DNA from 2 places in the Streptomyces sp. CA-210063 genome. Region 1 is predicted to be linked to the other one. Evidence: predicted binding sites of a transcription regulator. Region 1 holds the regulator's gene; the other holds the start of a gene.
What was found. Region 1 encodes HspR, which represses chaperone genes until heat shock. Its sites were predicted from a motif close to TTGAGNNNNNNNNNCTCAA; they were not measured.
Positions count from the first base shown of each region.

Region 2: dnaK (molecular chaperone DnaK) is a predicted target of HspR. The motif match lies at 3,470-3,488, and genes of this name have one in related genera.

Region 1 is NZ_CP102512.1:4,913,707-4,918,456, forward strand. It holds gene JIX56_RS21260 (PA14 domain-containing protein) at 1-319, shown strand, start outside; gene JIX56_RS21265 (PA14 domain-containing protein) at 400-2,823, shown strand; gene JIX56_RS21270 (heat shock protein transcriptional repressor HspR) at 2,927-3,379, opposite strand; gene dnaJ (molecular chaperone DnaJ) at 3,385-4,569, opposite strand; gene grpE (nucleotide exchange factor GrpE) at 4,624-4,750, opposite strand, start outside.
Region 2 is NZ_CP102512.1:1,579,022-1,583,771, reverse strand. It holds gene JIX56_RS06855 (ATP-binding protein) at 1-884, shown strand, start outside; gene JIX56_RS06850 (vWA domain-containing protein) at 881-2,716, shown strand; gene JIX56_RS06845 (OsmC family protein) at 2,805-3,230, shown strand; gene dnaK (molecular chaperone DnaK) at 3,542-4,750, shown strand, end outside.

The DNA.
Region 1 (4,750 bases):
ACCGGACCTGAGGCCCACGGTGGAGACGCCCTCCGGCGCCACCCACACAGCCTGGGCGAGCGTCACGAGCTTCGGCACGGAGGTGGCGTTGACCCTGACGTCCCCCGCGGGCACGGAGGACTACTACGGCACCCGTGTCTCCCGCTGGAACCCGCAGACCGGCATCTTCGACCCGCTGCCCGAGTCGGACTACTCACCGCTCTACGACAGGGGCGTCCCGACCGGCACGACCCTCTGGTACCAGGTCTCCGGCGTACGCGAGGACGGCAGCAGCTCCCTGCCGGTCCTCGTGAGCGTGGCCGTACCGCCGCTCTCCTGAACGACTCCGAGCCGACGCGGAGGGGCGGCGCCGGAACAGGCCGGCGCCGCCTCCTCGACGCTGTACGACAGAAGGACCTCATGACCCCAGCCAGACGCACGACCGCCGCGGCCGCCACCGCCGTCGTGCTCGCCACCTCCGCCGGTCTCCTCACCACCGCGACCACGGCGGCGAGCGCGGACACGAGCTGCGCCTCGCCCGTCTTCAAGCGGCAGTTCTACGGCAACACCTCGTTCTCCGGTACGCCGAAGAAGACCGACTGCGACACGAAGATCAGCGAGAACTGGGGCACCGGAGCGCCCGCCACCGGTCTGCCGAAGAACAACTTCGGCGTCCGCTGGACCGTCACCCGCGACTTCGGCTCCGGCGGCCCGTTCACCTTCACCGCCGCCGCCCAGGACGGCATCCGCGTCTATCTCGACGGCACCCGCAAGGTCGACCTGTGGAAGAACGTCTCGTCGACGGCGAAGAAGACCGTCAACGTCACGATCCCCTCCGGCAAGCACACCCTGCGCGTCGACTACGTCAACTGGACCGGCGCGGCGAACGTCTCCTTCGCCTACGCACCCCGCACCTCCGCCACCGTCGACAAGGTCAAGCCCCTCGCCCCGACGGGCACGTCGGTCACGTACGACCAGGCGACCCGCAAGGCCAAGCTCACCTGGTCCAGGAACAAGGAGATGGACCTCGCCGGCTACCGCGTCTACCGGCGGCCGGCGGGTGACGCCTTCGGCACCAAGGCCCTCGCCACGATCACGTCCACCACGTCCACCTCGTACACCTCGTACACCGACAGCCCGCCGCCGACCGGCGGGTCGTACTACTACGAGGTCCGGGCCTACGACAAGGCCGGCAACACCTCGGCCGGCTCGGCGGACCGGAGCGTCACCACCGTGGACAAGACGCCGCCGGCCGCGCCGTTCCTGGAGATGGACGGCTGCCCGGACCAACAGCCCTATTCCGCCCCGGAGTTCGTCACCACGGCGGCGAACAGGGCCGACATCGCGTCCTACGAGCTGCAGCGGCTCGACTCCGGCACCTGGAAGACCGTGTACACCGGAGCCAAGAGCACGGTCTGCGACACCGGGCGTCCCGCCGACGGCAGCGACGTCACTTACCGGGGCCGGGCCCGCGACGCGGCCGGCAACTGGTCGGTGTACTCGGCCGCCACGACCTTCACCACCTTCGACATGACGCCGCCGGCGCCCGTCGCCGACGCCCGGGTCGAGTACCGGTCGGGCGTCCCGCACCTGCTGTGGTCCGCCGCCGACGGAGCCGCCTCGTACCAGGTCCTCCAGTACGACCCGGCGACCGGCGGCTGGCTCGACGCCCTGCGCGGCGGCGGCACCACCACGGCGACCGACGTCGTGCCGCGCCAGCGTCTCGCGATCGCCGACAGCTACCGGTACGCGGTGCGTTCGGTGGACGCGAAGGGCAACGCGGCGGCCCCGGCGGAGATCACGCTGACGATGGCCGACCGGCCGGAGGCGATCCCCGCGTTCGCGACCAGGGCCTACAACTACGGCGGGGGCGTCTCCGTCGAGTGGAGCAGCACCGACCCGTGGACCTTCGACGACAGCCCGCTGCTCACGTACCGGATCGTCCGCACCGACCCGGCGACGGGCGAGAGCACCGTCGTCGACAAGTGCAAGCCGGACTCCTCGCAGGACCTGCCGCTGGAGGCCCCGAAGACGTACGGGACGTGGGCCGGTGACGACGCCCCCGCGTACGCCGAACGTCAGCAGATCAACGGCGTCTGCCGGGACGTCTCGGGCGCGTCCGAGACGACGTACGAGTACCGGATCGTGACGGTCGACCCGTACGGGCACGAGTCCCGGCCCGGTCCGGCCGCCACGGCGACCACGCCGGACACCGTGCGCCCCTCGCCGGTCGAGGGTCTGACGGCCGAGGTCGTCCCGCTCGGTGTGCGGCTGACGTGGACGCCGCACAGCGACGAAGACGTCATCGGCTACCACGTGTGGCAGGGCACGACCGACCCGGACACCGGGGAGACGGTCTGGGTGAAGAACTGCTGGAACGGCGACTCGCTCGCCGAGACCGAGAAGATCTGCCCGACCGTCCCAGACGGCGCCACCCACGTCTACCGGGTGGCCGCCGAGGAGCGCGTGTACGACGAGGGCCCGGAGTTCTTCAACACCGCGGACATCTCGGTCACGCTGCCCGACACCCGGCCGCCGGGCTGGACGGGGACCGCGATCAGTGAGGACAGCTACCCGGATCTCTACGTCGGCTGCTCCGAGAGCTCCGGCCTCGGTGACTGCGCCCGGTTCACGGGCTATCGCGTGGAACGCTGGGACCCGGCCTCGGCCGCCTACGTCACCCTGACCGAGGGCACGATGGACGACGCCACGTCCTACATGGACACCACCGTCCACGAGGACAAGCTGGGTCTGTACTACTACCGCGTCGTCCGCCTGGACTCCGCCGGTGCCGAGGCCGCGACGACATCGCGGGCGTACGGCATCTGGGAATCCTGGTTCTGAGCCCGCACACGAAGATCCGCACACGAAGATCCGCACAGGAAGATCCGCACAGAAAAGGGGCCCGGAGAATCCTCCGGGCCCCTTTCGCGCAGTTGACGTGACGTCAGTCCGTGGGCTGCCGCCCCTTCGGCCGCCACACCACCAACGCGCTGCTCTGCTGCATCTCCTGATACGGCACCAGGTCACGCCGGTACGACGCGTGGACCGCGGCCTCGCGCTGCCGCATGGCCGCGGCGGCGCCGTCGAGGGCGGCCTCCATCTCGGCCACCCTCGCCTGGAGCGCGGCGACCTGGTTCTCCAGTTCGATGATGCGCTTGATGCCGGCCAGGTTGATGCCCTCGTCCTGCGACAACTGCTGGACCGTGCGCAGCAGTTCGATGTCGCGGGCCGAGTAGCGGCGGCCCCGCCCGGCGGTGCGGTCGGGCGAGACCAGGCCGAGGCGGTCGTACTGGCGCAGGGTCTGCGGGTGCAGACCGGAGAGCTGGGCGGCCACCGAGATGACGTACACCGGTGTCTCTTCCGTCAGCTCATAGGGGTTTCGACGGCGGCCGTCCATCACATTCATGCTCCCTTCGCGGCCTGGAACAGCTCCGCCCGCGGGTCCTCGCCCGCGGTCGCCTCGCGATACGCCTCCAGGGCGTCACGAGCCTTCCCCGACAGGTCCTTCGGAACACTCACCTCGACGGTGATCAGCAGGTCCCCGCGGGTGCCGTCCTTGCGGAAGGCGCCCTTGCCCCGGGCCCGCATCGTACGGCCGTTGGGGGTGCCCGGAGGCAGTTTCAGGGTGACCGGCGGTCCGCCCAGGGTCGGGACCCTGACCTCGCCGCCGAGCGCCGCCTCGGGATACGTCACCGGCACGGTCACCGTGAGGTTGTCCTCCTTGCGGCCGAACACCGGGTGCGGGTCGACGTGCACGACCACGTACAGGTCGCCCGCCGGGCCGCCCCGCTCGCCCGGCGCGCCCTTGCCGCGCAGCCGGATCCGTTGGCCGTCGGAGACGCCCGCCGGGATCCGGACCTGCATGGTGCGGGACGACTTGGCGCGGCCCGACCCCTTGCAGATGTCGCAGGGGTGCTCGGCGATCAGGCCCCGGCCCTTGCAGTCCGGGCAGGGGTCGGTCAGGGAGAAGCCGCCGCCGGAGCCCCGCGCGACCTGGCCGGTGCCGACGCACGTCGGGCACACCCGGGGTGTGCCGTTGGCGTCGCCGGTGCCCGAGCAGGCCTTGCAGGGCGACTGCGAGGACATCCTGAGCGGTACGGTCGCGCCCTCGATGGCCTCGGTGAAGCTCAGCGTGACCTCAGACTCGATGTCCTGGCCGCGCCGGGGCTGCACCCGCGTGGTGCCGGAGCTGCCCCGGTTGAACAGGCCCCCGAAGACGTCCCCGATGCCCCCGCCGAAGCCGCCCGCTCCCTGGCCGCCCTGGCCGCCTTGGGCGCCGCCGCCGAAGAGGTCGCCCAGGTCGAAGTTGAACGAGCCGCCGGCGCCGGGCCCCGGGCGGAACCCGCCGTTGCCGAAGAGGGCGCGGGCCTCGTCGTACTCCTTGCGCTTCTTGGGGTCGCCGAGGATGTCGTTGGCCTCGGAGATCTCCTTGAAGCGCTCCTCGGCCCTGGTGTTGCCCTTGTTGGCGTCCGGGTGGAACTCGCGGGCGAGCTTGCGGTACGCCTTCTTGATCTCGGCCTCGGTGGCGTCCTTGGGGACGCCGAGGACCTTGTAGTAGTCCTTCTCGATGAAGTCCTTGGTACTCATCCGCGACGTCCCTCCTTCCACTCACCGTGCACGTCACCGTGTACGCCGTCGGCGTCAGCCCTCTTCCGGGCCACCGCTCTCCTTGTCGTCGGCCGCCTCGGCGGTCTCGGAGGAGTCCGCCTTGACGGTCTGCGCCCCCGGCTGGGGCTCGGCCACGGCCACCCGCGCGGGGCGGATGGTG
Region 2 (4,750 bases), 3.3 Mb from region 1:
CGGAGGACCTGATGGGCGTACCGCAGATCCGCGACGGTCGCTCGGTGTTCTGCCCGCCGGAGGCGATCGCCCGCGACGAGCCGTACTGCCTGTTCCTTGACGAGCTGAACGCGGCCACCCCGGATGTGCAGAAGGCCTTCTACTCGCTGATCCTGGACCGCCGTATCGGCGCCTACGAACTGCCGAAGGGTTCCATCGTCATCGGCGCCGGCAACCGCGCCACCGACAACGCCCTCGCCCGCCCCATCGCGTCCGCCCTCGTCAACCGCCTCACCCACGTCCACCTCGAGGCCTCGGCGAAGGACTGGCTGGCGTGGGCCGCGGGCAGCGGCATCCACCCCTGGATCCTGGACCACCTCACCGACCGCCCGGACCACCTGTGGTCCAAGCCGCCGAAGACCGAGGAGCCGTTCTCCACGCCCCGCTCCTGGCACATGCTCTCCGACGCGTTGCACTCCTTCGGGCGCGACCTCGACGAGGAGACCCTGAAGGTCCTCGCACACGGCACGCTGACGCCGGCGCACGCGGTCGCCTTCTGCGGCTACGTCAAGATCGTGCGCAGCCGGTTCGGCATCGAGGCGATCCTCAAGGGCGAGGCCGGCTGGCCCCACCGCCTGGAGGACCGCGACCTGCTGTACTACCTCGCCGACTCCTTCCGCGGCCGGCTGATCAAGGAACTGCCCGCGAGCAAGCAGCACATGTCGGTGAACGGGCGGCAGACCGCGTACCGCGCCAAGTCCCTGCTGGTGCAGCTCGCCGAGATCTCCGTCGAGGTCGCCCAGACCGTCATCGCCGGCGACCCCGACGGCAACCCCGTCCTGCCCGCCTGGTTCCTCGTCGAGGCCGCCCGGGACATGCCCCGGCTGGTGGAAGCGCGTCGATGAGCGCGGCCGGCGGCAAGGGGAAGGGCAAGGGCAAGAGCAAGGGGAACGGCAAGCGGAAGACTCAACGGGACCTCGCCGGTGAGGCGTTCGAGGCGGGGCTGGCGACGGTGCGGGCCAACTCCGCGCTGCGCGCGGTCCGTTTCAGCACCTGCCGCAAGGAGAAGTGCGATCTCGCGCCCCGCGACGGCCTCGTCCGCGTCGACTCCGAGGGCGTCCTGCACGCGCACCCCGACCGGCTCGCCACCCCCGAATCCTGGGCCTGGGCCATCGCCCACGCCGCCATCCACCTGGGCTTCGGGCACGTTCCGGCGGCCCAGGGCGTGCGCGAACAGCCCGACCGGTTCGACCTCGCCGCCCGCTGCGTCGCCGTCAACCGTTTCCTGCTCACGTTCCCCGTCGGTCTGACGCCCGAGAACCTGCCCGCCCGCTATCCGGACGGCGACGAGGAGCGCCTCGCCGCCCGCTGGCGCCGCGACGGGCTCCCGGCGGCGTACGAGCGCTGCGGCACGGCCGGCGGCGAGCCCGACCAGCTCCTGCTGTCCTGGCCCACATGGCAGGGACAGCCCCCGGACTGGCAGCTCGCCTTCGCGTACGCCCTCACCAGCACCATGTCCGCCGCGATGGACATGGCGGGCGGCCGCCGCGAGTCCCTCGACGACGAACCGGTCCGCAAGCGGCCCTGGGAGAAGGCGCTGAGCTGGTTCATCTCCTCCTACCCGCTGCTCGGCGGCATCGCGGCCGGCATCAGGATCGTCGCCGACGTCGAACTCGCCCACGCCCACGGCATCGCCATCGCGGCCGTCGACGCGGAGGCCGGCGAGATCTACATCAACCCGCTCCGGCAGTTCGAGGACGAGGAATGGCGGTTCATCCTCGCCCACGAGATGCTGCACGCCGCCCTGCGCCACGGCGACCGCTGCGGCACCCGCGACCCGTATCTCTTCAACGTCGCCGCCGACTACGTCATCAACGACTGGCTGCGCGAGATGCGGGTCGGCACCATGCCCGACGGGCTGCTGCACGACCCCGCGCTGGCCGGCCTGTCGGCCGAGGAGGTGTACGACCGGATCGTCGGCGACCTGCGCCGCATACGCCGGCTGTCCACCCCGCGCGGCAAGGGCGCCGGTGACATCCTCGGCGGCCCGCTCGGCTCACCCCGCGACTACGTGGACCTCGACGAGTTCTACCGCCGGGGCCTCGCCCGGGGGTTCGATCTGCACGAGCGGCAGGAGCGTGGTCTCCTGCCCGCCGGCCTGGTCGAGGAGATCCGCGCCCTCAGCCACCCGCCGCTGCCCTGGGACGCCCGACTCGCCCGCTGGTTCGACGAGTTCGTGCCCAGCCCACAGCCCGTACGGACCTACGCGCGCCCCTCGCGCCGTCAGTCGGCCACCCCCGACATCCCGCGCGCCGGACGGTATGTCCCGCCCGAGGAGATCGCCCGCTGCACCTTCGGCGTCGTCCTCGACACCTCCGGCTCCATGGACCGGGTACTGCTCGGCAAGGCGCTGGGCGCGATCGCCTCGTACGCCGCGGCCCGTGACGTACCGGCCGCCCGGGTCGTGTTCTGCGACGCGGCCCCGCACGACGCGGGTTTCCTGCCGGTCACCGAGATCGCCGGGCGCGTCCGCGTCCACGGGCGCGGCGGCACGGTGCTGCAACCGGGCATCGACCTGCTGCACCGGGCCGACGACTTCCCGCCCGGCGCGCCCGTCCTCGTCATCACGGACGGCTGGTGCGACGTGCTGCGCGTGCGGCGCGAGCACGCCTATCTCATTCCACAGGGTGCTCGCCTGCCGTTCACCGCGCGTGGGCCGGTGTTCAGGGTGAGATGAGCCTCGCACGCGCCGGAGTGTGATCGGATGGGGGTCACGGAACCCGGCAACGGGACCCCGGCATCGTGACCCACAGAAAGGACTCATCGTGGCCACCACGCGCACCGCACACACCGTCTGGGAAGGCGAACTGCTCAAGGGCAGCGGCACCGTCACCTTCGACTCCTCCGGCATCGGTTCGCAGCCGGTGTCGTGGCCGTCGCGCGCGGAGCAGGCGAACGGCAAGACCAGCCCCGAGGAACTGATCGCGGCCGCCCACTCCAGCTGCTTCTCCATGGCGCTCTCGCACGGCCTCACCGGCGCGGGCACCCCGCCCACCCGGCTGGAGACGAAGGCCGACGTGACCTTCCAGCCCGGCGAGGGCATCACCGGCATCCACCTCACCGTCCGTGGCGAGGTCCCCGGCCTGGACGCGAACGGCTTCCAGGAGGCGGCCGAGGGCGCCAAGAAGAACTGCCCGGTCAGCCAGGCCCTGACCGGCACGACCATCACCCTGACGGCCGAACTGGCCTGACCCGCGGGTCCCGGACGCCGGACAGGTCGCCTTCCCAGGGCACCTGTCCGGCTTTCGTGGTGTCACGGCTGCCGAGCGGACCCCGTCGTCCCGGGTGCGCGGGTGGACCGTGGCGAGCGCCAGCGCGGTCCGCACGGTGGTCGACCAGCGGTCCTGGCGGCTGCTCTTCGGCACGGTCGGCAGGACACTGCGCCTGGCGCACGCCGTCCGCAGACGCCTCCAGGCCTCCGCACGCCCCATTGACAAGAGCCCACTCAAGTTTTGTGCTGGAGGCGGGAACACCTGGCGGACCTTGCTGGAAGGAGACGGCGATGGCACGTGCGGTCGGGATCGATCTCGGTACGACGAACTCGGTGGTGGCCGTACTGGAAGGCGGCGAAGCAACCGTCGTCGCCAACGCGGAGGGGCAGCGGACCACTCCGTCCGTGGTGGCGTTCGCCAAGAACAACGAGGTCCTCGTGGGCGAGGTCGCCAAACGGCAGGCCGTGACGAACGTGGAGCGCACCGCCCGATCCGTCAAACGCCATATGGGCGACGGGAGTTGGCGCTTCCCCGAGCAGGGCTCCGTGGACGGCACCCGCTACCGGGCCCAGGAGCTGTCCGCGCGCGTCCTGCAGAAGCTGAAGCGGGACGCCGAGTCGTATCTCGGGGAGGACGTCACCGACGCCGTCATCACCGTGCCCGCGTACTTCGACGACGCCCAGCGGCAGGCGACCAAGGAGGCGGGGGAGATCGCGGGCCTGAAGGTCCTGCGGATCATCAACGAACCCACGGCCGCGGCCCTCGCCTACGGCCTGGACCGGGGCGAGGAGCAGACCGTCCTCGTCTTCGACCTCGGCGGCGGCACCTTCGACGTCTCGCTCCTGGAGATCGGCGACGGGGTCATCGAGGTCAAGGCCACCAACGGCGACACACACCTCGGGGGCGACGACTGGGACCAGCGGGTCGTCGAGTACCTCGTCAAGAAGTTCAAGGGCCAGTACGGCATCGACCTCGGCAACGACAAGATGGCGCTGCAACGGCTGCGCGAGGGCGCGGAGAGGGCCAAGATCGAGCTGTCCAGCTCCTCCGAGACGTCCGTCAACCTGCCGTACATCACCGCCTCCGGGGAGGGGCCGCTCCACCTGGAGGAGAAGCTGACGCGCACTCAGTTCCAGGAGCTGACCGCCGACCTGCTCGACCGCTGCAAGACGCCCTTCCACCAGGCCGTCAAGGACGCGGGGGTCAAGCTCGCCGCGATCGACCACGTCATCCTCGTCGGCGGCTCGACGCGCATGCCCGCCGTGACCGACCTCGTGAAGGAACTCACCGGCAAGGACCCGCACAAGGGTGTGAACCCCGACGAGGTGGTGGCCATGGGCGCCACGCTCCAGGCGGGAGTCATCCGCGGCGATGTGAAGGACGTCCTGCTCCTCGACGTCACCCCGCTGTCCCTGGGCATCGAGACCAAGGGCGGCATCATGACGAAGCTGATCGAACGCAACACGACGATTCCCACCCGCCGTTCGGAGATCTTCACG